DNA from 3 places in the Pseudoalteromonas sp. AS71 genome. Region 3 is predicted to be linked to each of the others. Evidence: predicted binding sites of a transcription regulator. Region 3 holds the regulator's gene; each other region holds the start of a gene.

Region 1 (10,093 bases), on a different contig from region 3:
TGATAAGCATATTCCACTTAATATAATAGATAACTGTGAGCTTGCTGTCAGAAGAAGAATTAAAAGCGAGCAAACACAACTAGCTAATCCTCCTATAGATGCAGCTGCTTTTTACGACAGCCTTAATAATGATGCGATACATCAACCACTTCAGCTTATTGCGGTGTGATATATGATTGTAATAATCATCAGTTAATATATGCTTTATAACGGGTCTGCTTTATATATTTGCTAATAATTGATTTAATGAAAAAAAAAGCATCCAAAAATTAAATGCAATTGCTATAATGGCGTCAAATGGTATGACATGAAATGCCATTATCATTAAACCAAGGTAATTAGGAACGTAATGAAGAAAACATTCACGCTAAATCACGAGAAAATCAAATACCCTCGTATGGTTGATGCTGCAAAGCACGAAGTGAAAAAATATTTGAAAAGAGAGCGTAATAAAACGCTACCTGAAGATGCTGACTATTGGGCATTTGACTGTAAGTTTGGTAACACAGCTGAAGATGCGCAAGTTGTGCACGTTGCTGAATTAAGTAACCAAATTGGCGAGATTGAAAAGCAAGGTTTGACCTCTTTCTATGTAGAGATTTTAGCTCGACCTGCTCAACGTCAACAGTTAGATTTAGATGATGACGAATAACATTTAATTTAATTAAGTGTTCGAAGTTTTAAAATGAGCCCAAGTGGCTCATTTTTTGTTTTTATACTTTAAAAGTTTCCGATGGACTAATTCTTATTGGTAATTAAGTAGTAAGCACTTTATTAACATTTGCATAACAAAACGTAGTGCTATAGGGTGTATTTAATTAATAAAACAAAATAGTTGTATCATGCCGATAAATTACTCTGACCATCAATTAATATTAAGCTTGAAGAAATCTAAAGTGCTTGTAGTTGATGATCAGTTATTAAGCTTAATTGTATTAAAAAAAATCTTGTCTGAGCATTTTAATGTAGCAACAGCTGGAAGTGGTGAGGAGGCAATTGAAATTTGTAATGCAGATGTACCCGATATAATTCTACTTGATATTAATATGGGTGGAATGAGCGGTATTGAAACGTGCTTAAAATTAAAAAATAATACTGAAACACAAGATATCCCCGTCATTTTTGTTACATCCTTTGAAAACGAAGAAAGGGAGTGCTGGGAAGCTGGAGCTGTTGATTTTATTAAAAAGCCAATTAATACAGAAACATTATTTAGGCGAGTTCGTGCACATATAACATTGAAATTACAGCACGACTTATTGAACCAAAAAGTATTTTTAGATGATTTAACTAAAGTGTTTAATCGGCGTTATTTTGATGCACACTTTAGTAAAATGGAGCGAAGTGCTTTACGAGAAAAAGTCGACTATGCGCTCTTACTCATCGATATAGATTACTTTAAGCAATACAACGATCTTTATGGTCATGTGCAAGGTGATATAGTTTTAAATATTGTTGCACAAACTATTACTAATAGTTTACAAAGGCCAACAGATTTTGTAGCGCGTTATGGCGGCGAAGAGTTTGTAGTTGTTTTACCTCATACAAGCACTGAAGGTGCAATTTGTGTTGCCGATAAAATCAAAAAGAATATAATCGACTTAAAAATCCTTCATAAATATTCAGAGTACGGGCTTGTTACCATTAGTATTGGCGGTTCAACGTTACAACCTTACGAAAGTAATAAAAATACGTTGCAGATCGCAGACGAAAAAATGTATGAGTCAAAAATGCAAGGGCGCAACAAAGTGTGCTTTTAAGCTGAGCTAGTTAATAAAGCTCGTGATGCTTAAAAACACTTTGTAGGTAATAAATGATCAAGTAAAATTATTACACACTATGACATTTTTTATACTTTTTAGTGCTACCGCACGGGCAATCATCATTTCTGCCCACTTTAATATCTTCAACTGGGTATATAGTGCCATCTAAATAACGCCACTTGGAATCTTCTTTAATAAACTGCGACTTTTCGTGAAGTTCACAAAATAAGTTTTGATAAAAATATTGGGCTTTAAATTCTACATTGCCAATGTCTTCATCATAGCTTGAACTAATTACATCAAGATTTATAAATCGACAACTGTTAGCAAAATCATTGATTTCTTTAACAGGGTTTTCAGCTTGTTTTTCTTCAGCGTAGGTCTGATAAACATATTTTGCATTTTTAAAAACATAAGCACTAAATCGTGAGCGCATAAGCTGCTCGGGAGTGTCAGCTTGCTTAACAGATAAGTGAAGCGGCTCGCAGCAATTGGCATAATCGTGCCCACTGCTGCAAAAACATAATGTGGTATTGAGTGAGGTCATAATAATAATACAGAGTCTAAAACATTAGTTTAACAAGCTTGTTGGGCGAGTGGTATCTCTGTTGTTTGAGCATTTTTAGTAAAACAGTATAGTTTTGTATTCGTTTTACTCAAATCGAACGATAGATTAGTAAGTAATTGGTTATTAACTATATCGGTCCAGGTAATTACCGCTGCAAAATTTCCGTTATGTAATGCAGAATTTAATACATACTCTAAATTTACTAGGTGTTTTTGCCTAATTACTAAGAGTTTACTTGTATCAATTGAGCATGAATCAAGTAAAGCTTTACTCGGTACATGGTCTGGAGCAATTAGTAACGTCCAAGCATTAGAACTATTGTACTGATGTAATACTTTTAAAAGCTCAAAGGTCGCTGAAATCTCATCTTCAATTTGAATCAAATTCACGCAATCGCTTTGCTCATCTTGTTGGTAACTTTTAACTGTTCTTACGGTAATAGGCTGTAACATAATTTCACTCACTGGGTTTTTATACAGTATCCATATACAGTAGTTTATACAGTGCTTTCGTGCAAGCATTTTATGCTATTTATTTGTACAGTTATTCAGCTTTTGATCATTGTTTTTATTTTTTAATTTATAATTCTTTATTAATCAGCTTGTTATGGAGTTGTTTTTGAAAGGGGATTCTAAAAATAAATTTTTTAGTCGTGTCTTCATTACTGGTTTTTATACTGTATAAGACTATTACTACAACCATATACAGTACTTTAAAACACTGTATACAGTACTTTTTCCATAGTTAGCCTATGTGTTTTCACTCGTGCGAGGGATCATATGAGAAAACTGAAGTTGGTGGATTTGTTCGTACAAACTTGCTGCGTAACATTGAGCATCTTTAAATCGCTTAGTTTCGATATGTTTGCGTATATCTGTAACTGCTGCAGTGGCAGGTGCGTACCCTTGGCTACTTGCTAGGCTTAACCAAGCTACAGCATGAAATACACTTTGTGGTACGCCTTCACCTTTCACAAAAAATAAACCTAAATAAAACTGTGCTCTATGGTTTCCTGCCATTGCAGCAAGGCGCATCCATTTTGCAGCCAATGGAGCTTGATTATTTTTTAAATAATATAGGGCTTTATTTAACGTACTTTGTTCATCTTTTTTATTATCTACGGGCACAGAGGTATTTTCGGGTTGAGTAACAAAACCTAAAATATTATCTAGCTGTTGCTCTAAGTCTTGCTCACAAGGTGTTGTTTTAAGCATATTGGTTCATTTATTATTTTAACTACTTTAACAGTTTAGTATATAGCAAGGTAAAATGTCCTGTAAAAGATAATTTTTATGTTAAAATCTCGCCACTTTTTACTATCACAAGTTTATTATGTTCGAAGCCTTATTTAAACTGAGCGAAAATAATTCAACAGTTAAACGCGAATGCGTTGCTGGCCTAACTACCTTTATAACTATGGTATACATTGTATTTGTAAACCCGGCTATGCTCGCAGAGGCAGGGATGGATCAAGGGGCTGCATTTGTAGCGACATGTATAGCAGCTGCGATAGGCTGTTTCATAATGGGTTTATGGGCTAATTATCCATTAGCATTAGCGCCGGGTATGGGGCTAAATGCCTTTTTTACTTATGGTGTCGTATTAGGGATGGGCTATACCTGGCAAGCCGCGTTAGGGGCTGTATTTATGTCGGGTTGTATATTTTTGTTTTTAAGCTTATTTAAAGTCAGAGAGTGGATTATTAATGCCATACCTCTGGTGCTCAAGCGAGCAATCGCAACGGGTATAGGTGCTTTTTTAGCATTAATTGCCCTTAAAAATGCAGGCATTATTGTCTCAAGCCCGGCAACATTAGTGCAGTTGGGCGATATTACTTCTCCAGGACCGTTATTGGCTATATTAAGCTTTTTTGTAATTGCAGCACTTTTATACCGCGACTTTAAAAGTGGCGTGCTTATTAGTATTTTATTAGTGACTGGTATTGCTCTAAGTTTTGGGCTTGTTGAATATCACGGCGTTATGGCTATGCCACCATCAATAATGCCTACTTTTATGCAGCTAGATTTTGCAGCCGCTTTTGATATATCAATGATGAGTGTTATTTTTGCTTTCTTGTTTGTCGATCTTTTTGATACTTCGGGTACGTTAGTTGCTGTAACTCAAAAAGCAGGTTTAGCTGATGAAAAAGGTAACATGCCTCGTTTAGGGCGCGCACTAAGTGCTGACAGCTCAGCAACAATTGCAGGTGCGATGCTAGGCACGTCTACGACTACATCGTACATAGAATCGGTTGCTGGTGTATCTGTTGGCGGACGTACTGGCTTAACGGCTGTAGTTGTAGGTATTTGCTTTTTACTAATGATGTTTTTTGCACCGCTTGCACAAATGGTACCGGCATATGCAACGGCGGGCGCCATTTTATATGTCGCTGTGCTGATGCTGCAAAACTTAAAGTTTGTAGATTGGGATGATATGACCGATGCAATTCCCGTAACGGTTGTGTTGCTAATGACACCATTAACGTTCTCGATTGCGCACGGTATTGCGCTTGGCTTTATATCTTACACCGCGGTTAAAGTATTGTGTGGTAAGCAAGATCAAGTCAGTATTAGTGTTTGGATATTAACAGCCTTGTTTGTTTTCAAGTTTGCATTTTTGTCTTAATGGCTAACGAAAAATAAAAAAAGCCTGCACAAATTTAATTTGTGCAGGCTTTTTAATGCTTTTATAAAAACACTACCATTTCTTTTTCGGAGCAAACAATATATCTAAGTCGTCTTGCTCTTCTTCTGTTTTCTTTTTAAGTGCGCTTGCATTAGAAGCTCTTAGTTCAACACTAATTGCTTCTAAGTAACCTTCAACTTCTTGGCGTTTTGTTGTTACATATTCATCGGTGTATGTAACTGCATTGAGCGTTGCCTGTGCTTTTTCAAAATACTGTCTTGCTGAGCCAACCATACTCGCTGAGCGGGCAGATAAGCCACGTTTTATTTGGCTTTCGATATTAATACGCAGTTGTAGTTTTTCAAGACGTTTATCTTCTAAAACAAAAACTTGGCTATCAATACGACCTTTATTATGTTCAGAGCGTAAAATTGAGCGTAATTTTTTAATGCCCTGAATTAAGCCTACAAGTTGCTTGTCATTACTCGGTAGCGTTAAAGCTTCACTGCTATTATCTTGAACGGGATTAGATAAGTGCGTTTTCGCTTCACTTAAGCGGCTTTTGAGTGCTTTGGATGTTGGCGAACTAGTAACCATCGTGTTTAATGCTTCGTAAATACGGCGTTGCAATACACGGATTATATTTTCAGAAAGAGGTATATTGGCACTATTCATTAGTGCTTCTTCTGTTTCTTCTATTATAGCTTTTTGTTTTGTTAGCTCTTTGCGGCGTTCCGCTTCTTGTTTTTCTTTGTGTTGTTGTACAGCACTTACCCAAAGTGCAATCACAATCAATGCAACTATAAGCACTATTATAATAGAAACGATCATGGTGTAATTCTCGGATATATAACCTAATTATTTAATCTTACATTAAATATACGTTAACAGGGTAGCTTTGCGCCGATTAACTTAAAAAATACACCAAAAAATTGATAGGTTGAGCTCTTTATAAACCGTAGTCATCCTAAGGGCTTATAAACTAAAGCTGAATAAACATCGCTACCTGAAGCATATTTATTATGCTAGCCTTGAGCTCTAATCAGATAATTGCACACCTAAAGACCTAAAGTGATATTTTACGCAAATAACACTTGGTTTTAAGCGGTATTGCCTTTATAAATAATATGAATAATAACGTTAAAATTTGCAGCCATGAAATTACAACAACTCAGATACATCGTAGAAGTACAAAATCATAAATTAAATGTTTCAGCGACTGCTGAGAGTTTATTTACCTCGCAGCCAGGAATTTCTAAACAAGTACGCATGTTAGAAGATGAGTTGGGTGTACAAATTTTTGGTCGCAGTGGTAAACATTTAACGCATGTAACCGGTGCTGGCGAAGATATAATTAATATTTCTCGTGAAATACTCTCCAAAGTAGAAGGTATTAAAGCCGTTGCTAATGAGCATACGCTACCTGATCAAGGTAAGTTAAATATTGCCACAACACATACCCAAGCCCGTTATGCTTTGCCTAACGTTATTCAAGGGTTTATGAAAAAATATCCTGCGGTATCGCTTCATATGCACCAAGGTACTCCACAGCAAATATCGGATGCTGCAGCACGCGGTGATGCCGACTTTGCTATTGCAACAGAAGCACTGCATTTGTATTCAGATTTAGTTATGCTGCCTTGCTACCATTGGAACCGCAGTATTGTTGTTGCTAAAGACCATCCTCTCGCTAAAAAGGCAAATAGTTTAACTGTGGCTGATATTGCCCAGTATCCACTTATTACATATGTATTTGGTTTTACGGGGCGCTCAGAGTTAGACAAAGCATTTAGCGCACACGGACTTGAACCACACATTGTGTTTACAGCAACCGATGCTGACGTTATAAAAACATATGTACGTTTAGGGCTAGGAGTAGGTGTTGTTGCGTCAATGGCGATAGATCAAGTGAGCGATACCGATTTAGTGTGTATTGATGCAAGCCACTTATTTGAAGCAAGCACGACCAAAATTGGTTTTAGAAAGGGCAGCTTTTTACGTACCTATATGTATGATTTTATTGAACGTTTTGCACCGCACTTAACTAAAGAGCGCGTAGAGAGAGCAAGTTTGCTACGTAACCAAGATGACGTAGATAAGTTATTTGCAGATATAGAGTTACCCGTTAAATAAGGTGATTGCATTGAACGAACAATAAAAAAGCTGTCTATTTTAAAATAGACAGCTTTTTCTCTTTATAGCGAGCTGATTAACATTCGATAATATTAACTGCTAATCCACCGCGAGCGGTTTCTTTGTATTTGGTTTTCATGTCGTTGCCGGTTTCAAGCATGGTTTTAATCACTTTATCAAGTGATACCTTTTGCTCGCCACTGCCACGAATAGCTAAACGTGAGGCATTAATTGCTTTAATCGCGCCCATTGCATTACGTTCAATACACGGTACTTGTACTAAGCCTCCAACAGGGTCGCACGTGAGGCCTAAATTATGTTCCATACCAATTTCTGCTGCGTTTTCTACTTGCACAACATTGCCACCAACAATTTCTGTTAATGCGCCTGCAGCCATAGAGCACGCAACGCCCACTTCACCTTGGCAACCTACTTCAGCACCCGATATAGAGGCATTCTTTTTATATAAAATACCAATAGCAGCAGCCGTTAATAAATAACGGGTAGCTATATCGCGGTCTACTTCTTTTACAAATGTGTGATAGTACATAAGCACAGCTGGTAAAATACCCGCAGCACCATTAGTTGGTGCGGTAACTACACGGCCACCAGCAGCATTTTCTTCGTTAACTGCAAGGGCAAATAAATCAACCCAATCCATTGCACGAAGAGGGTCGTTACTTACTTCTATATTTAGTTTTAAGTATAAGCTAGGTGCCCGGCGTTTTACTTTTAAGCCGCCAGGTAAAATACCTTCGGTGCGCATACCACGGTCAATACAAGCCATCATTACTTTCCAAATATGGAACAGTGTGTCTTTTACTTCATCTTCTGTGCGCAGTGTTTTTTCGTTTTTCATCATCAAGCTTGAAACACTAAACCCAGACTCTTTACACATCTCTAGCAGCTCTTTTGCGCTACCAAATGGAAAGGGGGCTGGGTTTTCTTCTCTTATATCGAGTGCCGCCTGTTTTTCGTTTTCAAACTCTTCGTCAGTAACAATAAAGCCACCGCCAATAGAGTAATATACTTTGCTGTAAACTTTTTTGCCGTTGTTTGAGGCAATAATTTCCATTGCATTAGAATGCTTAGGCAGCGTTTTGCGACGATGAAAAACAATAGCACCTTGTTTTGGAAACTTAGCTTTGTGTGTTTGGTTTAAATAAATAACCTGATCTTTTTCGATAGTTGCTAAAATATCGTCGACTAAATCGGCATCAATTGTTTCAGGGTCATAACCGGCTAAACCAAGAATTACGGCTTTACCCGAGCCATGGCCAACACCTGTTTGACCCAAAGAGCCATAAAGCTCTACTTTAATATCGGTAACATTTGCTAATAATTGTTGTTCTTGTAGGTCATTAACAAATAAGCGTGATGCGCGCATTGGGCCAACGGTGTGTGATGACGAAGGGCCAATACCAATGCTAAACATATCAAATGCACTGATCATAATGTGTGTCTCTACTTTGTTTTATCAGCACGAAGCTGCTCTTTGAACGGTCGAGCATGATAACGTGGAATTGTGATTGTGTAACTACTAATAACGAAGATTTAAACTGGTAAGGCGAGTTGTTTTGTAAAGTTTTTTATAATGCTTGCAGTCGCACCCCAAAGTAAACCATGTGGCGTTTTAAAACCTTGCAAAATAACCGTTTTCCCAGAACGTTGAAAAGGTAAGGGTTGCCAGTTAGCTTCGTTATTTAACTCAGTGACAGAGAGCAAAAAGCTCGCTTGTACTTCATTATAGTCATTTTCCCAGGTGGTGTCTTTTTTGAGTAAACCCACATAGGGGCTAATACTAAAACCCGTTAAGGTTGAATACTCAGGTAAGTGACCTAATACATTAACGTTGCTTTGGGCAATATTTAGCTCTTCTTTTAGTTCGCGAAGTGCTGTGGTGCGAAGGGTAATGTCGCTTACTTCAAATTTGCCTCCGGGCAAACAAATCTCTCCAGGGTGATGGTGTAAATAAGTAGGGCGTTTACACAGTAAAATATGTGCATGGTTATCTATATCAATAATTGGCAGCATAACAGCGCTAGCGCGCTTTTTACGTGTGTCTTTTAACTGATTTGGCGCAGCTGTAGGGCTTAACAGAAACCGCGCCGTAATGTGTTCACTATTCAAAGCGACCTACTGTTTTAATAAAGGGAGGATTTTATTTACTTTATCGTAAGTTTCTTGATATTCCAATTCGACTTTAGAATCAGCCACTATTCCGCCACCCGCCCAGCAGTAAATTTGCGCTTTGTGGCACACCAAGGTGCGAATAGTGATACTCGTATCCATATTGCCACAGGCACTTAAATAACCAATTGAACCACAGTAAATACTGCGGCGATGCGGCTCTAATTCTTCAATTATTTCCATCGCTCTAATTTTGGGTGCACCGGTTATTGAGCCACCCGGAAAAGCCGCTTTTAGCTGATCGACCGCTGTTTTACCTTCATCAAGTTCTGAGGTTACCGTGCTTACTAAATGATGCACTGCCGGAAAGCTTTCAATAGCAAAAAGGGAAGGGACGTGAACGCTGCCAGGTTTTGCTACTTTGCCTAAGTCGTTACGTAGTAAATCAACAATCATGACATTTTCAGCGCGATCTTTAGCTGATGCTGCGAGTATTTGCGCTTGGCGTTGATCCTCTAGTGCATCTGCTTTTCGCGGTAGCGTGCCTTTAATAGGTTTGGTTTCTACAACGTTATTATTTACAGATATAAAGCGCTCAGGAGAAATTGATAAAATAGCTCCTTGAGGGTGATTTATAAAGCTTGAAAACGGTGCTTTATTTGCTTCACGCAGTTTAATATAAGCAGCCCAAGGGGAGCCTTCAAACTGAGCGTTAAAGCGCTGCGCTAAATTAATTTGGTAACAATCGCCACTTTTTAAATACTCCTCAATTTGAGAAAATTTTGCAGCGTACTCCGTTTCGCTCATATTTGATTGCCAGTCGCTGTTTAGGGCAAAGGACTGCGTATTAACTTGGGAGTTAACGTGTGTATTT
Region 2 (10,093 bases), on a different contig from region 3:
CCCATACTCTCACAGCGGCTTTTAACTACATCATTTTGGTTCTTTTGTAGCTTTGAAATCTTCTCAGCTCTGGTGCACTCCCAAGCATCAACAGGATACATTTTATCCCAAGCATTCATTAGCTGGCGTTGTGCTTTACTCATGTTGTATCGTTTATAGGTGTTTTCCATATACAAATAAGTACGTGCAATTTGCCCTCTAGCTATTTCAGGTGGCTCAGCTTTTCTCTCGTCAATTTTCATCGCACAACGTCCAAAATCGCTTTGAGCCGCTGGAAGCATGGTAAAGTTGTGGTTACTTCTGAGAGCATTAACAGCGCCAATAGCCGGATAAAGGTTAAACATATCAGCTTGCATAAAACGATATTCTGTATTTACCTTTTCCGCACATCGTCGACCTTTAAATGACTTACCCTTACTGTTAACACACTGCTTATGCCCATCTCGCCATTCGCTAAAAGTACGACCAAAGTTTTCTGCTGGAACAACGTGTTCCCATTCAATTTTTTTAGCTCGTTTGACGTACTTTGTTGTAGAAAAGCCCTCCGGCACGGTTACTTTTTTACTAGCGTCAAATGTCGCACCACAATAAAGTGTAATGCGGTGATTGTTATAAACCTGCTTTTCTAGAAGTCGTTTAGCTTTGCTAAATGAGTCGATTTCTTGATTTGCTGAAGAGGCAGCAGAGAAAATAAGTGCTGCTAACAGTGTAATTGTGGATGCTTTCATTATGATTCTTGATACCTATTTCGGTTTAAATATGCCACATACTATAACTGAGTTAATAAGCTAATTCTCATTTGTGGTGACTAACAATTTTAATTGTAGAACTAAGATATTGTGCTTATAAAGTTTAATCGGAAAGTTACTTCCCAGTCCATGTATTGTCATTTTGATATTGACCAGAGCAAGCGCTGTTATATGCAAATTGGCCCGTAGACTTATCTCGACAGCGCCAGACTAAGTTGTAGTTACCATCATAAAATTGGTCCCATGCATAACCAGAAGAATAGTTATTTGACCCGCCAGCTCCTGCCGCAGCAACAGCTAAAACGACGACACCTACCGCAACGACAGCAGCAACAACGCCTTGAGCGATTTCTTTTCTGTCTTGTGCAGCTAATATCTCACATTTGTATTGAGTGAGTGCTCTATATTTAACTTCTCTGTTAAGCGCGTAGATATAGTTCGCTTCATCAGTATTTTCGGCGGTGTAACTTTTAGCGAGGATATCTTTATCATTAAGGTAGTTTCGACACACTTGAGCATCTGTTAATTCAGAGTCACCTGCAATGATGGCGTGTCTAGAGGCTGAACAGCCAGTAATAACACTAAGTATTAGAAAGGATGCAATAGTGTTTTTAACTAAAGTCATTAGTAAATTATTCCATAATTAAAATAAGCTTTGAGTAAGCTCATAATTCCTTTGTGAAATTTTAACAAACCGAAGGTCATTTTACTAATTGTTATTAAAGGGGTTTTTAATCTTTAAGTCTAAAACATGCTTATACCAGCTCTAATTAAACTATCGTCTTCACAAAAAGAACCTTGGCATAATTTGAACCTTAAATTACACTGTATATATAAACAGTGCTTGAGGTGTGTATGTTCGTTATTCCAATTTTTATAGAAGCAGGCATTACCGGCTTTGAATCCCCTGCAGCAGAATATGTAGAGCTCGGTATTTCAATCGATGAACTAATCATTAAACACCCGAATGCTACTTTCATTGGTATAGCTTCTGGGCAATCCATGCAAGAAGTAGGAATATTCGATGGTGACTTATTAGTCATTGATAGAGCTGAGGATGTAAGTACCGGCGATATTATTGTTGCTAGTTATAACGGTTCGTTTGTTTGTAAAATCATAGATAAATCGAAACGCTTACTTATCTCTGCCTCTAAAGATTATAAGTCTGTTTATATTTCTAATGATGATGACTTTAAGCTCGAAGGCGTCGTTACTGCGAGCATCCGCCTACACAGAAATAAAGCTGAAGTGAATCGATGTTTGCCCTCGTAGATGCTGTGGCATTTTATGCCAGTGCGGAGAAGGTATTTGACCCATCCATTCGCTTTAAACCCGTTGTTGTTCTGACAAATAACGATGGGTGTATTTGTGCCATATGCCCTATTGCTAGAAAGCTTAATATCCCGAAATTTGAACCTTACTTCAAAATTAGACCTTATTTAGAGCAGCATAATGTCGTCGTGCGCTCTTCAAATTATGAACTCTACGCTGATTTAAGTGAGAGAATGATGACGGTCATTAATCGTTTTTGTGATGACCATTATGTTTATAGTATTGATGAGTCATTTTTACGTTTTACTGGTTTTTCTAAAATCATTGATGACTGGGCTGACTACGGACAGACAATACGACGAGCTGTATGGCGTGAGACAGGATTGCCTGTTGGTGTAGGCTTTGGCATTACGCCTACGTTAGCTAAAGCAGCCAACCATGCGGCAAAAAAACTCTCTGGTTATAACGGGGTTGCTGTTATTCACGATGATATCTCACGCCAGGAAGTCCTGATGCGTATGGATGTTACTGATGTTTGGGGTATTGGCTCTCGACTCGGTAGAAAACTTAAGGTAATGGGGATTAAAAGTGCATGGGATTTAGCGAATCAAAACCCAAAAGAAATGCGTCGTATGTTTAGCGTTGTTGTTGAGAGGACCGTAAGTGAACTCAATGGCATCGCCTGTTTAAGTTGGGACGAAGTAAAACAAAATAAAAAAGAAATCTACTCAACGAGAAGTTTCGGGGAAAGAGTAAGTGATTTAAATACATTAAAATCAGCCCTCATAACACACGCAGCAATTGTAGGCCGTAAACTTAGGAAACAACAATCATTAGCCAAACGACTCGTTATATTCGCAGCCAGCTCGCCACACGAAGACGTTTATTATAAGAAATCTTTGCTCTATGATTTTCCTATACCTACTTCAGATACCAGTGTTATAGCCAATGCTGTATCAGATGTTATTAATGATATTTTTAAACCTAATATACGCTTTTATCGCTGCGGTATTGGCGCAATAGAATTAGAAAGTGAGTTATTTCAACAAGCGGATATGTTTTCTGTGAGTAAAGATAACCCAGAAGTAATGGCGTGCTTGGATGCTATAAATAAACGTTATGGGGTTGGCACTTTATCTTTAGGAAGTGAAAAGCTCACAAAATCATGGAGCATGAAACGAGCTTTTTTATCGCCCCATTACACGACTCGTTGGACAGATATACCCATAATTAAATGCGATTAATTGACTCCCCAGCTTTCAATAGTTCAATTTTCGTGCTTTTTTTAATCTTTTATTTTATCTTGAGAGATTAATTAGGTTTTAATTTGAGCCTGAATTTTAGAATTACCGTATTGAAGTGCGTAGGAAATTTATAATAAAATTTTAAATGAGCTTCGTATACTTGATGTAAACAGAAGCTCAAACCATATTTGATATTATTTTACCAAGCTCCATTCACGTTTGCCGCACTTTGGACAATCGTACCTCTCAGATACCCATTTTGTTATCTGATCAGAAAATGCTAGCATCGCAACGCCCCCAGCCACTATTGCTATACAGATAGCAAGAGCAAAACCAGTACCAGCAAAAAGGTAAGCAATCCAAGCGTAACCTCCGAATCCAACCATACCTCCACCTAAAATTTTTAAGAAAAACTCTTTATTTGCTTCTTCTTCGAAATTACAACGTTTACATTTAATTTTTGGCATTTTTCAAACCTTTATATTTATAGAATTAAACTTGTTATTAGAAATGTATTTTTTAAAAAATAAATATGATCACAAAAACTCGCCAGCCTAAACTAATTAGGATGTTATTCTCTAAATTAGTTATCCAATTCAAGCCGACTACAGTAGTAAGCTAAATGTTGCCACGGAATAAAGTACGCTCATCAAACGAGTCTATGTATAGTCAAATTTATCTTAATAAAAATCTTTATAAATCGGTTGGTGGAGGGGTAAAGTTGCCACCGTCAACATCCTTTTCAGCATCTTCAATAGCTTTTTTAATCCAGTTATAAACTGATAAGCACCCAAATGTTTTATTTTGTAAACGAGTATCAGGGTCAAAAGAGGTATTTATCATTGGATGTCCTTCCAAACGCGATTTTGCTGCTTCTTCAAGTTCCAAGAAATCGGCTTGACTCCTAGCTAAATCTATCTTGTTTAAACATATTAAAATAGGCTTATTGAAAGTCTTAATTTTCTCCAAAATATCCATATCTACCTTAGATATGCCTCGATTAATATCAACAACCATAACAAAAACATCTGTGTGATGAAGAAGGTCATCAGTATACTTATTTACACGGCTTCTATAATCGTTAAATCCTGGATAATTTACTAGAACAGCATTACCTTTTTCATTTAGAGAGTAACTTAAAGCAGTTCCAGTAGATCCTGCTATGGGATTAATGTCAGTATCTAATCCGAAAACAGCTTTAACTAAAGAGTCTTTTCCTGAAGAGCCATCTCCTACTACACCTATAGTTATCTTATTAACTAAAATACTCCGTAAAAGAGCAATATGTATTACAGCTGGAACCGTTTTCCTATAAGCAGGCCCAGCAAGATCGATCGCTAACCAAAGGCCTGTAGCGATCCAACCTATAGGTCCTAGTAAGGTACCAACTGTTCTTGTAATCGCAGCATTAGTCGCGAAGCTTAGACCAGCTCCAAGCAAAGCTTTTGAAACCATATTAGCTACAATTACAGATATTTGATAAATATAAAAACCTCCATATTGGGACAGAAACCCTTGCAAAAAAGCTGTAGTAATAGGACCCGTAGGGATATTTCTCTCATTCAAACCAATTGATCGGAATATGGCTCTTTTTTCTTCATCAGTCATACGCGCAAGGGCGTCTTCAAACATTTTTAGAAGAATGATACTCTCATTTTTCTCTACTGAATTTCTTTCCAAAACATTAGCTTTTAGTTTCTTGCCAACATCAAATACCACTTCGCTATATTGAACCCCTTTACCTACACGAAAGAGAGTTGCAAAATCATTGCTTCCGAGCTTTCGAATAGTTCTAGCTATCGACTCTGACGTCTGACGCTCTTCACCTGCGCTATAATCTAAGACTCCTTCATCAAGCTTCAAATATTTCAGCAGTGGCTTTACATCATCTTTATTAACCAAGCTACGTTGTACTACATCTGTCAATGATAAATTCATTACATACTTCCTATTGAAATGGTTTACGCTTACTTAAGCTCTAAACGGTTTGTAAATAAACATAATTTTTACGTGAACGTAATATGAGAGTCACACAGGTTGTAAAAAGACTTCCAGTAAAGATGCACGCACTCAAAAAAGAATTAGAAATACTATTTGAAGAGTAGTTAGTTAAGGATCCCTTACTAGTAATTACCGTTTTACTAGTGCAAACCCAATCATCAGAGTAAGAATGAACGTTGATTACTATACCTCCTTCCTTTGCAAATTGACTCAGTCTATCGAACAAAACACTAGCTACCTCTTTAGATAACAAAAACTTACCTTTTACCCTTAGATGCAAAGCACCTACTAATTTCTCAATGTCATCAACATTATCTATATTGAAAGTCATAATTTTAATACCCTTAAATTCCACACAACCGCTGTGTTACTGGATATACAAAAGCTAAATTCATGCCAATTAAATAAAAAACAAAAAATAAATAAGCCATTGATTTAATTCAATAATAAAATATAAAATAAATGAAGAAAAAATGAAGAATTAATAAAAGTATAATATAATGCATTAGATAAACTCATTGAATGAAATTTATGGTAGGCAGCGTGAATGAAATTAAATATATATTTCTTGACGAAATATATAAAAATAAAATAAAACAGCTTAAAAACACCTGTTATATTTCATATGAAAGTGATACTGAAAAACTAGATAGATGCATAAATTGGAACTCTATTGAAATAGAAAGAAATCCTATGAAAGCATTAGTGGAAGCAGCAGATAAAATTCTATGGAGTATTGCCGTAAGTAAAGTTTTTGCTAGGGAGGAGACTGGTTATCTGGAACTTGATGGTAATGAAATTTATGCCGTAGCTATACAAGAAATTGCTCCCAGTGAGTTTCTAAATATAACTATCTCAAAGTCTATGGGAAACCGAGATACTCGTCTTTTAAATGATCTCATAAACGAAGCAAAAAAAATCTGCAATCTTAAAGTGGCATTCGTATTTCCAAGCAGTTGGTCTATTAGAGCAAAACCAAAAGTTAAAACATTCATAGATAAGCTTTCGAAAGACATCAATGAGCTACTTAATCATTTGCAACCGGACGGAAAACTGAAATGGGTATTTCTTTCTTTACCTGTAGAAGATGAAAGTACCAGCCCACTCTTTTCATTTATTGGGCAATTGCATAAAAACATGATATCAACATACGGTAAAAATAAAGGTAGCTGGAAAACCAAAAGTGGTACGATATTATTATCGGGTCCGACTGGATCTGGGAAATCATATGCCGCACGCTTGTTATCCTCTCATCAAATTAATCAACCGTTTGTAGAAATTAATCTTTCATCGATAAGTGAATCTTTGCTGGAGGCACGGATGAAAGGCTATGTTAAAGGTGCTTTCACAGATGCGAACAAAGAAGGACGTGCAGGCTGGTTTGAGGACGCAAACAATGGTGTATTATTCTTAGACGAATTCCAATCAGCACCCGTAACATTTCAGGCTCAATTACTTGATTTATTAAGCGCTGTTTCAGACAACATTCAGGTTGCTCGTATTGGCGATGATAGCAACCGAAAGTCCTTCAAGGTGAAAGTTGTGTTAGCTATTAACGAAAATATAAGCGCATTACTTCAACAAAACCGTCTACGCAAAGATATCCTTTACCGAATTCGTCATATAGAGTCATTTCCTTCTCTGAGTGAAAAACTTAAAGTAGATCATGAAAATAGATATTTAAGAAATCTTTTATCCACTTACCTATGGAAAAGTTTAGAAGCTGTTACCTTTGAAGAGATTCTAGAAGGAAAAATAGAAAAAATACTATCTTATTTTCCGACTCTTGAGAAAGATGCATTACTGGAACTACGTAGACATGAATGGGAAGGTAACTTTCGAGAGCTTGAAAGAGTTGCTTTTGACTTATTTGATGAACATAAAGAAAACCCTATGTCCATAATAACCTCAGAGAAGGTGAAGAATGTAATTAAATACTGGGAATCCCAAATTACAACTTCATCTTTAAACCCAAGTTTAATTACTAAAAATGATTCAGAAAAAGCAAAACTTAATGATATACAAAACGCATTAAGGTACTCGGATTTCATAATAAAAACAGCTTTAAATGGTGATTATCAATCATACTATCGCTCAAGACCACCACTTAAAAAATACTTAAATAAAAATAAGGACTTACTTGATCATGATATTTTGAACGATTCTCGAATGATTAAATTTATGAAAAACAATGTTTAATATTGATTATCTATCTGTTAATGGGAGACTAAACTTTTCAGTGAAAATTAAGTTTGACAGAGTAACTCAACATTCGCTCAAGTGGATTGCAGCGTTATGGCTAGTAAGTATTACGAAAAGTTAAAAACGGATAATGATGCGCTGAGCAAAGTATTTAATTTTATGCTCTAGGGCACTAGAAATTTACGAATATCAAGTACAGAATATTAGTTGGCTTAGATGAAAATTATCGCTAAATTAAGATTAACTGAAAACATACACACAGTAATGCAGATGTAACCTTGGAAAAAACATCTTTACTCAAAGAGGACCAACTCTGACATATGAAGAACTGATGTTCGAATGTAATAAACGATTATGCATAACAAGCTTACCCCACAAAATACTAACGGGCTAAGTTACAAACTTGTAACTAAAACATATCATTATGGTAAGATATTAGAATTTATTAGGAATATAATGCAAAAACATATTGGTAGGTTTAGTTATAATGCTAACGCTTCCTTATCGTATAAGCAATTGGCTGAATCAGATGAGAAGGTTGCAATACTGTTGTTTGAAGTTGGGTCTTATAGAGAATCTTGTTACCACATACTACAAGCAATGGAAAAATTAATTAGAGCAAAAATATTTACTTTAGTTGATGCGAATAATAAGTTTTTTAGGGACAAAAATAGAAGCCATTCGGTGGAGGATGCTGTTAGCTTTTTAATTGAAGTGGTTAGCTCGAATGAGACTATAAAATCTCAAGTTAATCAACAATTAAAGAAACATGTCTTAGGTATAACACGGTATAATTATCTGCATAATAATTTAAGATACCCAGTATTTTTTGAAAAACAAAATTCTTACTCTTTACTAGAAATAACAAAAGAAGATACAAGAGATTTACTTAACCGCCTCAATTTGCTTAAAGCCTTCATTCAAGACATTGATAGTATAGCTAACGTTTAGATACTAAATTATGCTTGAGTTTTTAGTATAAGATAAGTTATGAATGACTTAACTCTTCACAATCAACACGCTTTTCTTTTATGACTAGTATTATTTTAGTATGCAGAGGCATTAATAAAGCGAATGTGGACTTCCCTGCTTTCGCTAGGCAGTTCTTAATTCAGAGTATTAGCTTCCTCAAACTTAGCAGGTGAAACACCGCCTGTGTGTAAATAGCGCTTTTTTGGATTGTAAAAATCTCTATAAAATTAAATATCTCAGCTTTCGCATCTTCGTGACTCGAGTATACCTTACGCTTAATTATTCATTTTTTAATCGTAGTAAAAATGCTTTCAGCAACCGCATTATCATGACAGTTCCCAGCGCGGCTCATCGAAGGCACTAGATTATGTTCTTTTATAAATGCGAGATAGTCAGTGCTAGCGTATTGACTACCTTGATAACTATGCTCCATTACCTCAGCCTTCGGTTGACTTTGATATACAGCCATCTACAGTGCATTTATAAGAAGTTGCTTATCCATATCTTATCCATCGACCAACCCACAATACACATAGCTTTGAAGCCGATCGGATAGAGAGCGGACGATTCAAGAGAAGGTCAACGCAGTCTATCATCAGTTGAATTTTCTCGGATACTATCGTGATTCTAAAATGAAAAAAGATAGAAGATTTCGGCATCTTTTAGTGATATGACCCATGCAGGTGTTGCTTCATTTTGTCATTTGTATTTGTGTAGAAACGAAGATTTGGTAATGAAGGCTGCTGCGGCTTATGAATTCTTAGGCGTAAATACTAGAATATTGCACTACAAAGCTAATAAGCAAATATAGCCGTTCACTGATGCGTCGGCTGATTAGGGCGTTACCAATGGCCGCAATTGACACTAAACCGAACTTCGGCAAAGAGCGAAAAGCAGACATTGACCGTTAATCGTTTCAACGACGGCAATTAGCCATACGTTGCATGTTTGCTCCCTTACTGGTTTTACGATATCCAAAACCGACATAACGACCATTAAGCAAATACCAAAGTAAAATAGGTATGTGCTCCAATCATATAGCCAAAGAGGATAAAGCGTTAATAGCACTGCTACAGGCCCTAGAATGCTGAAGACAGCTCTGGTATGGTTTTTATTTTTGTGCCAGTTGTATAAGTTTACCAATAGTTCCAAAGATGCAAAAATAGGTAAAAGCGTATTTACAGCTATTCCTTCGAAGTGAGAGAAGAAGCCTAGTCCTAATGCCGATGCAAGTGACCTTAATGCAGGGAGGCAGGCCGTGCCGCTAGCCAAACGCCACTAGAGCCTACTCTGTCTAATATTTTATTTATCATTTGAAAGTCTATTGGTTGATATTACCATCATTCTAAACTCCGTATACAAGTACGGAGTCAATCATTTTAATGAGTCAATTATGGGGCAATGTGTTGGATCTTCGTTTTGCATACAGGTATTTGTCATACCCACAATTACTTTCTCTAAACGTTGAAGGTCATTAATTTTGTCTCGAATGATTGCTAACTTTTGTCGGTTTAATAGCTCAACTTGAGCGCAGTTGCTGTCCATAGACATTAGCGATTTTATTTCTCTTAACGTAAAGCCGAGCGCTTTGGCTTTTGTGATAAACCTAAGTTGTCCTGCTATTGATTCGTCATATTGTCTATAACCAGATAT
Region 3 (10,093 bases):
GCTGTCCATGTTGGACTGCTACTAACAGGTGTTGTAACGATAGGAGTAGTAATTACAGGAGCAGAGTCGATGCCGCTACCGCCGCCACAACCCGTTAAAGCAAAGCCCGAAAGTGCTGCAAAAATGGCTAGCGAGGTTTTATTATTTTCAAACATAGTTAAGGACTTTCTGTAAATAAGTTGTTTAAAATATTACAACACTCGCTCATTTATTCAACATTTATAGCTTTGATTTATGTAAATGAGTGTTAAAGCTTAGAGCTTGCTCGCACTACTTGTATCTGCGAATGCTTGCTTTTTCCATGCATTAAATAACTTTTGCTGTTTATCCGAGATTTTTAAACCGTATGTTTTTTGCATGTAAGTGTAAGTGTCGGCTATACGTTTACGTGCATAAACAGGCGGTTCAACTACACGTTGCTTAAAGTTTACTTTTACTTCGCAGCGACCATACTGTGTGGCGTTTTCGCTAAGCATACCAAAACGATAATTAGAGCGATCGGCATTAATTTCGCCAATAGCTGGCGCTAAGTTATTTATATCAGCTTCCATTTTTCTAAATTTAGCACTTACTTTACGGCAGTTTTTACGCCCGCCATCTTGCCAACACTGTAGCTGGTGACCAAATTCCCACGCCGGAACAATGTGTTCCCACTCAATGCGTAGTGCTCGCACATTTACTTTACCTGAGCGGGTAAGTGTATTTCGAGGAATGTAACCACAGTTAGAAGGATCAGGAATGAGTTTTTTGCCTTCTTTTTTAATATCACAACCGCAGTAAATACTTTTAGCGTTGTCTGGTAGGGTTTTAATTAAATGTCTTTTAGCCGTTGAAAAACGGGTAAATTGTTCGGCAGATACCGAAACGCACACACAACAAGCCAGTAAGGCCAGAATAAATCGAGTCATATCCATCACAAATGTGAACTACAGGAACAGGCAGTTTAAAGCCTTGAAGATAAAAGATAAAGTTAACTTAAGGCCTGTACTTATATTACTAAAAGGTGTCTGATTAATTTTTTACTTAAAGTTATTTTCACTATTCATTTATTTCTTACTATTTATCGTATTTTAACCACACAAGATTACCCGTTAAGGAGTATGCTTAAAGCTTACTCAATATGGGGATTTGGATTGCAAATGAAATTTGTTGATTATTATGCAGTGCTTGGAATATCGCCTGATGCAGACGATAAAGCGGTTAAAGTAGCTTATAAAAAGTTAGCCAGAAAATATCACCCAGATGTAAGCAAAGAGCCTCAAGCAGAAGATAAGTTTAAAGAAATAGCAGAAGCTTACGAAGTCATTCATAACAAAGAAGAACGTGTAAAATACGACGAGTTACGTCGTCACCAGCAAAATCGTACTCGTCAACAACAAGGTAATTATGGTGGTAACAATGCCTCTTCGCAAAGTAATTACCAGCAGAGCGATCCTCAAACCGACCAAGAGTTTTCTGATTTTATTAATTCAATGTTTGGCGGAGCTGGTGGGTTCGATCGTTCCGGGCAGAGCAGAAGTAACGCCGCTCGCGCGCAAAAAGGACAAGATGTGGAAATAGAATTCCCAATTTTTCTTGAAGAGACTTTAGTTGATACCGTTAAGCCTGTTGAGTTTATGTTACCGCAGCGAGATAGCAGTGGGCGTGTCTCTGAAATTAAAAAATCACTTAAAGTGAAAATTCCTGCAGGTTCAGTAAATGGTGAGAGAATTCGACTAAAAGGGCAAGGCGGATTAGGGTCAGCGAATGGGCAAAATGGTGATTTGTATTTACAAATTAGTTTAGTGCCTCACCCATTATTTGATGTTGAAGGCCATAACCTAAATATAGTCGTCCCTCTTGCACCATGGGAAGCGGCTCTTGGTACAAAAATAAATTTACCTACGTTGGCAGGCAAAATCCAATTAACTATTCCATCTAATAGTCAGTCTGGTCAACGCTTGCGTATTAAAGGTAAGGGATTAATGAGTAAAAAAGCCAAAGGTGATTTATTTGCTGTGCTTAAAATTGTTAATCCAACATCTATTGATGATGCCAGTAAAAAACTGTGGGAAGAATTAGCCGAAAAAGCTCACTTTGATCCCCGTAATAACTGGAGCAAACCATAATGCAAATTATCGTGACACAAAAAGACGATTTACTTACTAGCAAAGAGCTATGTTTGAGCAGTGATATTAGCGAAGCAATTTTATATGAGCTAGTTGAGCATAATATTGCGGTTCCAATTGAGGGGGATCATGTTACGCAGTGGCAATTTACGGTATCTGCAGTGACTTTAGTTAAAAAAGCGGCCCGTATTCAACATGACTTTTCGTTAGATTGGTCGGCAATAGCCTTAGTTTTACAATTACTGGATGAGCGTGATGAGTTGATTTTCGAAAACGAAATGTTAAAGCGACATTTGAGTCGATTTAAACACTTGGAATAAAATCTGCCCTTGGGTACTTCCTAGGGCTTACTTACTCTATGGTGAGAGTGCGCTAGTTCTCAAAAACCAATATGACTACTTTGATTTATTCTTACTTTTAATTCGGATAAATCGTTTTAGTCGTATATTTTGTATAAGTAGTAATATTCCACTTAAACAAAAAAGTACGCTGGTTGCTGCAAAACTAATAAGCAGCGGATTATTAAAATCCTCTCGCTCATCGTAATCCATAATATGTAACATCCAAAAAAAGTCGAAAATTCGCCAGAGTGTGCTGCGAACGGTGACAACTCTGCCGTTATTTTCTGACAAGTACAGTGTTGTGTTAAATGTGTCGTCAAATTGTACCTGCCAAACATTGGTTTTATATCCAACTTCTCGCATACCTTGCTTTAGCAGTACAGCGCTTGTTACTTGAGCATCAATAAGTAAGTGTGCTTTAGCATTTGCGGTAATTTGTATTTTAGTTGGCGGCTCAAAAGGCCGGCCTGTTATACCGTTAAAGCTTTGCTGTTCATCTTTATTTATAACTGTAATTATAGGTGTGGTTAAGAAGTTCTCAAAAATTATTTGTGTTGGATTAGCCACCTGAGATGCAATATCGTCAAGGGAGGCAACATAATCAGCTTGCGTAAATGGGTTATTAAGAGTGCGTGTTGCAAGATGCTTCCCATGAACTTTATCAAGAGGGATAGCGCTCATTACTAAACCACCTAATAGCCAAGCTAAAATTTGTAATGCTAATAAATAACCTAACCATTTATGTAACTTGCGAGCATGTTTAAATATTTTTTTATTCATGTTTTAGTCTTATTATTTTTAGAGGCTAGTTTATTACATTAATGAGATAAGTTACTGCGACATTTTGTCGCAGTTTAAACTATAGCTTACTGTAATCATTTAAGAATAAAAAAGATTACACTTAAATTGCTAATATGATTTATTTGTATAATTGAGCTGAATGTTTGATATCTAGCTAGCTTTAAATGCTAATAAATACTTAAAAGCTGCGAAATATCCATATAAAGTGGTTAATAGAGCATAGTTGATTTGGTATAACGGTAAAACTGCGTTAAAGTTTGCAATGAAATTATTAGAGGATAAATACGAAACGATGTCGGAAATTCAATTTTTAAATGTAGATCTTGAGCTTGAATCAAAGCAAGATATTAGTTTGCTAGTGGCGGACTTAAAAAAAGTCGCTACGATTTTACATTATGACAAAGACGAATACCGTCAATTAGCGCGTATTGAAGCAACAGGTGTAGTAAACACGCCTGACAAAGCAATAAACCATATATGTGAGCTTATTGAGTCGTGTTCGCGTAACGCGCTAAAGCAATGGTTAAGCTGTTCACGTAGAACTTTTGATATTGGTTTTGAATCAGGCACTTCTCCTAAGTGCTTTAATCAAGCCTTAGATGCAGATACATTACTACGTATATCTGCGATTGGTGCGGGTATGGAAATTACAATTTACCCAATCGAAAAGTAACTATCTTCGCTCTACGACTGCTGCGGTCATTTTAGATACGCAGCACAGCTCATTGCGGCTATTTGTAATTTTTATTTCCCATACTGAACTACGTTTACCGATATGAAATGCTCTTGCCGTGGCTGTTAAAGTGCCGTTACGAGACGCTTTTAAATGACTTGCGCTAATTTCCTGTCCCACGCAGTAAAATTTTGTAAAATCGACAACAAAGTTAGCTGCATAGCTGGCAACTGTTTCGGCAAGTACAACGTTAGCACCGCCGTGAACCATCCCCATTGGGTTATGATGCTCAGGAATTGCCGGCATTGTGGCAACCAAGTAATCATCGCCAATCTCTGTGATTTCTATCCCCATAGTTTTCATCAGCGTACCTTGACCATTTATACCTTCATCTAGCTGTTTGCAAAACTCTAAAGTAATAGGTTGATACCAAATACTCATAATGACTCCTTTGCTTTTTTTATCATTTATAAACTTAGCTTTAGTTATATCCCTAAAATGTACACAAGTGAAATTACTTTGGCTATTTTAAGGCTTAATTTAAATTTGCGATTTTTATTTAACTGTATATACTCACAGTTAAATGTACTGTATGGAAAACCAGTTGTATGCGACCATTAACGAACCGCCAAGCTCAAATACTCGAACTAATTAAAGTTTTTATTAAAGACACTGGTATGCCTCCTACACGTGCTGAAATAGCGCAAACATTAGGTTTTAAAAGTGCCAATGCTGCTGAAGAACATTTAAAAGCACTTGCTAAAAAAGGCGCAATTAAGATGAAGCCAGGTGCAAGCCGTGGTATTCAGTTAATTGAAGAAGAAGAGCCAGAACAATTAGGTTTACCGCTTATAGGGCGTGTTGCTGCTGGTTCACCTATTTTGGCGCAAGAGCACGTTGAAAGTCACTGCAAAATCGATCCATTAATGTTTAAACCGGCTGCAGATTTTTTACTACGCGTTAACGGTATGAGCATGAAAGATATTGGTATTATGGATGGTGATTTACTTGCTGTACATCGTACTCAAACTGCTGAAAACGGACAAGTTGTTGTTGCGCGCTTAGACGAAGACGTAACTGTAAAACGTCTTGAGAAAGCAGGTCGTAAAGTATTACTTCATGCTGAAAACGACGATTTTGAATCTATTGAAGTAGATCTTGAGAATGAGTCTTTTAATATTGAAGGCTTAGCCGTTGGCGTTATAAGAAACGCTGATTGGATGTGACTTTAAAAATAGCTTTTAAACAAGCAGTTTTATAAATGCGTACTAATTAGTACGCATTTTTGTTTTAAAATTTGTACTAAAATAGGGCGTAAACAGCCCACTGACTATTCAACCTGTAAACTTTTTTGCACTTATAATTTCCCCTCCAAATGCGTTAAACCCCTTTGTTTTTCTCATCTTTTGAACTTCCTGTTGCCTAGCTAGTTGCTGATTTTTTGTTAATTACCCAATTACAACCTGATTGTTTTTTCTACTAAAACTTGCTTGTTGTTCATTTTTTAGCTAATTGTTAATGTGCTGAGCTAATAATAACTCACAGCTTTTTAGTTTTGAGAACACACAATATACACAAACATGTTGTTGGCGCAGCAAAACCAATCAATATTAAATGAGATTGGCTAAAAAAATAAAAATAACGAATTGGCGTTTAAGCCGTATGCCTCTTCGCTTTGCATTCGCAATAGCATCAAAGGAGCCACCACATGGGTAAACTGACCTCTACCTTGTGGCTTATATTATGTGTTTTTTCGCACCCAGTTTTGGCTAACAGCCAATACAATATGCGCAAAGGCGTAACCGATATAAGCAATAATGTATATCAGCTGCACATGACCATATTTATAATATGTTGTGTGATTGGGGTGATAGTGTTCGCAATTATGTTCTGGGCACTTATTCATCACCGTAAATCTAAAGGGGCTGTACCTGCCCAATTTCACGAAAGCACTAAAGTAGAAATACTTTGGACTGCAATTCCGTTTGTTATTTTAATTGCTATGGCAGTACCAGCCACTAAAACCCTAATTGCAATGGAAGATGCCAGCAAAGCTGATCTCACTATTAAAATTACAGGCTCACAATGGAAATGGCATTATGAATATATGGGTGAAGATGTAGAGTTCTACTCTATTTTATCTACCCCGCAAGATGAAATCGCGAATCTTGCAGATAAAAATCCTAACTACTTACTTGAGGTTGATAAGCCTCTTGTACTGCCAATAAATCAAAAAGTACGATTTTTAATGACTTCTGACGATGTTATTCACTCTTGGTGGGTACCTGATTTTGCAGTTAAAAAAGATGCGAACCCCGGCTTTATAAATGAAACATGGACGAACATAAACGAAGAAGGTACTTACCGAGGCCAATGTGCTGAGTTGTGTGGTAAAGATCATGGCTTTATGCCCGTTGTGGTGGTTGCTAAATCTGAGGCTGATTTTAAAACATGGCTTGCAGATGCAAAGCAGGCTAAACAAAAAGCAGCATTAGCAGATGCCGCATTACTTGATAAAACCCTCCCAAAAGAAGAATTAATGACTTTAGGCGAACAAGTATATATGGCCAATTGCGCTGCATGTCATCAGCCTACTGGCATGGGATTACCGGGTGTATTTCCTGCACTTAAAGGCAGCCCGATAGTGCTTGGCGATATAAAAGATCACATTGATGTAGTTATCCATGGACGACCTGGTACGGCAATGCAAGCATTTGCCAAGCAGTTATCTATAAAGCAATTAGCAGCGGTTATTACTTATAAACGTAATGCGTGGGGTAATGATACGGGTGATGTTATTCAACCGAGTCAAATACAGGCAGCACTTGATGCCAAAGTGGAGGCGAACTAATGAGTAGCATAGTAGAACAACCTAACGCCAATGAAGCTCATCATGCTCATCACCCAGCTAAAGGTTTTAAACGCTGGCTTTACACAACTAATCATAAAGATATAGGTAGTTTATATTTAATTTTTTCGCTGACCATGTTCTTAATTGGTGGTGGAATGGCCATGGTGATCAGAGCTGAATTATTTCAACCTGGTTTACAGTTGGTCGACCCTCACTTTTTTAATCAAATGACCACAGTGCATGGTTTAATTATGGTGTTTGGTGCGGTTATGCCGGCCTTTACAGGCCTTGCTAATTGGATGATACCGCTAATGATTGGCGCGCCAGATATGGCATTGCCAAGAATGAATAACTGGAGCTTTTGGATTTTACCGTTTGCATTTTTAATCCTATTGGCATCGTTATTTATGCCTGGTGGGGGTCCTGCATTTGGTTGGACTTTTTATGCACCACTGTCCACAACATACAGTAATGATAATACTGCATTGTTTGTATTTGCCGTACATATTATGGGAATTAGCTCAATAATGGGCGCAATCAATGTGATTGTAACCATAGTGAACTTACGTGCCCCCGGCATGACATGGATGAAGTTGCCCTTATTTGTATGGACGTGGTTAATTACTGCTTTTTTATTAATAGCGGTAATGCCTGTGCTTGCAGGGGCTGTCACTATGGTACTTACCGATAAGTACTTTGCGACCAGCTTTTTTGATGCCGCAGGCGGTGGCGATCCGGTGATGTTCCAACACATTTTTTGGTTTTTTGGTCACCCCGAAGTATACATAATGATTCTTCCTGCCTTTGGCATTATATCTACAATAGTACCTACCTTTTCTCGTAAAAAACTTTTTGGCTATGCCTCAATGGTATATGCCACATCCTCCATAGCACTATTGAGCTTTATTGTATGGGCTCATCATATGTTTACCACTGGGATGCCGGTCGCTGGCGAGTTGTTTTTTATGTACGCGACCATGCTTATATCGGTACCTACAGGCGTAAAAGTATTTAATTGGGTTGCCACAATGTGGAAAGGCTCAATAACTTTTGAAGTGCCAATGCTTTTTAGTATTGCGTTTATTGTGCTGTTTACCTTAGGTGGTTTTTCGGGATTGATGCTGGCAATTACACCTGCTGACTTTCAATATCACGATACTTATTTTGTAGTGGCGCACTTTCATTATGTATTAGTAACAGGGGCCGTATTTTCGATAATGGCAGGGGCTTATTACTGGTTGCCCAAGTGGACGGGCAATATGTTTAATATCACGTTAGCTAAATGGCATTTTTGGCTATCACTGGTGAGCGTGAACGTACTGTTTTTTCCTATGCATTTTGTAGGGCTTGCCGGTATGCCGCGTCGAATTCCCGATTACGCACTCCAATTTGCCGACTTTAACGCAATCATAAGTATTGGTGGATTTGCCTTTGGTTTATCGCAATTGTTGTTTGTAGCTGTGGTAATTAAATGTGCACGCGGCGGTGATAAAGTACCTGCAAAGGTATGGGAAGGGGCAGAAGGGCTTGAGTGGGAAGTTGACTCTCCAGCGCCATATCATACTTTTTCTAAGCCGCCGGTAATCAAGTAATGACACACGCACCGCTACTCAAACGTTTAGTACTTATTTGCATAGGCATGTTTGCCTTTGCCTTTGCTTTAGTACCTTTGTATGACGTGTTTTGCGACGTAACAGGGCTTAATGGAAAACCTTCGCTTGAGCAAGCAGAGCAAAGTACGCAAATAATACAAAACCGAGAAGTTGGCGTTAGTTTTACTACTCACGCGCAAAGAGGTGCACCGTTTGAAGTTAAATCAAAAGAATACAGTGTTGTGGTAAAACCCGGTGCAATGCGTGAAGTAATGTTTAGTGCTAAAAATAACAGCAACCTAGATAAAGTAATGCAGGCTGTACCATCAGTCTCGCCAGGTAAAGCGGCAAAGTATTTACATAAAATAGCGTGTTTTTGCTTTGATCAGCAACCTCTAAAAGCAGGGGAAGAACTTGAATTTAAATTACTTTTTTATGTTGATACAGCACTGCCAAGCGACATTGAAGAATTAACTTTATCTTATACCGTATTTGATATTAGTGAACAGCTGGTGGCAAGTAATAACTAGCTTTTTAAACTAGTGTGAAACTAGGAGTAAATAAAATGAATCAAGAATATGAGCATTATTATGTACCAGAGCAAAGCCCGTGGCCTATTGTGGGCGCTGTTGCATTGTTTTTTATTGCAGTAGGGGCAGGCTTAACAGTTATGAGTGTAGGCAAAGAAGGGGGGAGCGGGGTTTACCTGCTTTATGCCGGTATTGCTGTGCTTGTGTATATGTTGTTTAGCTGGTTTAAAAATGTAATTAGTGAGTCGGACCAAGGTTTGTACTCAGCACAAATGGATCGCTCTTTTAGGCAAGGTATGAGCTGGTTTATTTTTTCTGAAGTGATGTTTTTTATGGCCTTTTTTGGTGCGCTTTTTTATGCACGCGTATTGTCGGTACCTTGGCTTGGAGGCGCAGGCAATAATGCAATGACCAATGAAGTATTATGGCCAACTTTCGAAGCTGTTTGGCCGCTAGTTTCAACACCTGCAGGCGAAACTACTCAAGCTATGGGCTGGCAAGGTTTGCCGCTTATTAATACCTTAATACTGCTTACTTCCTCAGTTACTTTACATTTTGCCCATGTAGCGATGGAAAACAATAAACGTACTCCACTTAAAGTTTTTTTAGGCGCTACTATTTTATTGGGTGTTTGCTTTTTAGGGTTACAAGTTGAGGAATATATTCATGCGTATAACGACTTAAACTTAACGCTAGATGCAGGTGTTTACGGTAATACGTTCTTTTTATTGACTGGTTTTCATGGCATGCATGTAACCCTTGGAACCGTACTTTTATTTGTAATATTTTTACGGATATTAAAAGGGCACTTTACTAAAGATAAGCATTTTGCTTTTCAAGCAGCTGCTTGGTATTGGCACTTTGTTGATGTGGTGTGGCTGTGTTTGTTTGTATTTGTATATGTGCTGTAGCGTTTGTTGGCGAATTATTTGCTTTAATAAAACCAAGTTTAAGTGCTGCAATAACAACAACTAAAACAACGACCGAAAACAATACGCGACGACCTAAAAAGTGAGACATAGGTCGTCCCCCAGTTTTTCCTGACACCATAATAAACAATGCTCTAAATAAGTTAAAAAGTATAAATATTAACAACAGTACGATAATAATTTTAATAATCACTGAGTTGACCCTTTATGCAGTTAGTTTTATGGCACAAACAAAAGCTTAGTTCACTAATCACACTTTGTATGGTTG

Evidence for each region. Region 3 encodes LexA, which represses DNA repair genes until DNA is damaged. Its sites were predicted from a motif close to TACTGTATNNNNATACAGTA; they were not measured.
Region 1: the regulator LexA is predicted to act here: its motif matches at 2,806-2,825, upstream of WNY98_RS05815 (SulA-like leucine-rich domain-containing protein).
Region 2: the regulator LexA is predicted to act here: its motif matches at 1,573-1,592, upstream of umuD (translesion error-prone DNA polymerase V autoproteolytic subunit).

Annotation. Positions count from the first base shown of each region.
Region 1 is NZ_JBBMQZ010000006.1:548-10,640, forward strand. It holds gene WNY98_RS05795 (VC2046/SO_2500 family protein) at 1-169, shown strand, start outside; gene WNY98_RS05800 (DUF6172 family protein) at 350-652, shown strand; gene WNY98_RS05805 (diguanylate cyclase) at 843-1,760, shown strand; gene WNY98_RS05810 (YchJ family protein) at 1,831-2,310, opposite strand; gene WNY98_RS05815 (SulA-like leucine-rich domain-containing protein) at 2,340-2,783, opposite strand; gene WNY98_RS05820 (SEL1-like repeat protein) at 3,081-3,545, opposite strand; gene WNY98_RS05825 (NCS2 family permease) at 3,664-4,956, shown strand; gene WNY98_RS05830 (hypothetical protein) at 5,029-5,787, opposite strand; gene cysB (HTH-type transcriptional regulator CysB) at 6,112-7,089, shown strand; gene WNY98_RS05840 (L-serine ammonia-lyase) at 7,166-8,542, opposite strand; gene WNY98_RS05845 (CoA pyrophosphatase) at 8,644-9,219, opposite strand; gene pabB (aminodeoxychorismate synthase component I) at 9,226-10,093, opposite strand, start outside.
Region 2 is NZ_JBBMQZ010000001.1:20,197-30,289, reverse strand. It holds gene WNY98_RS00175 (endonuclease) at 1-728, opposite strand, end outside; gene WNY98_RS00170 (hypothetical protein) at 865-1,374, opposite strand; gene umuD (translesion error-prone DNA polymerase V autoproteolytic subunit) at 1,605-2,021, shown strand; gene WNY98_RS00160 (Y-family DNA polymerase) at 2,006-3,265, shown strand; gene WNY98_RS00155 (hypothetical protein) at 3,460-3,732, opposite strand; gene WNY98_RS00150 (GTPase) at 3,959-5,203, opposite strand; gene WNY98_RS00145 (sigma 54-interacting transcriptional regulator) at 5,810-7,465, shown strand; gene WNY98_RS00140 (HEPN domain-containing protein) at 7,925-8,419, shown strand; gene WNY98_RS00135 (MerC family mercury resistance protein) at 9,305-9,712, opposite strand; gene WNY98_RS00130 (MerR family transcriptional regulator) at 9,815-10,093, opposite strand, start outside.
Region 3 is NZ_JBBMQZ010000021.1:9,962-20,054, forward strand. It holds gene WNY98_RS15555 (S41 family peptidase) at 1-155, opposite strand, end outside; gene WNY98_RS15560 (endonuclease) at 255-908, opposite strand; gene WNY98_RS15565 (DnaJ C-terminal domain-containing protein) at 1,140-2,108, shown strand; gene WNY98_RS15570 (chaperone modulator CbpM) at 2,108-2,428, shown strand; gene WNY98_RS15575 (membrane protein) at 2,504-3,229, opposite strand; gene WNY98_RS15580 (hypothetical protein) at 3,543-3,923, shown strand; gene WNY98_RS15585 (PaaI family thioesterase) at 3,924-4,364, opposite strand; gene lexA (transcriptional repressor LexA) at 4,532-5,149, shown strand; gene coxB (cytochrome c oxidase subunit II) at 5,632-6,774, shown strand; gene ctaD (cytochrome c oxidase subunit I) at 6,774-8,366, shown strand; gene WNY98_RS15605 (cytochrome c oxidase assembly protein) at 8,366-8,896, shown strand; gene WNY98_RS15610 (cytochrome c oxidase subunit 3) at 8,932-9,807, shown strand; gene WNY98_RS15615 (DUF2909 family protein) at 9,710-10,018, opposite strand; gene WNY98_RS15620 (SURF1 family protein) at 10,033-10,093, shown strand, end outside.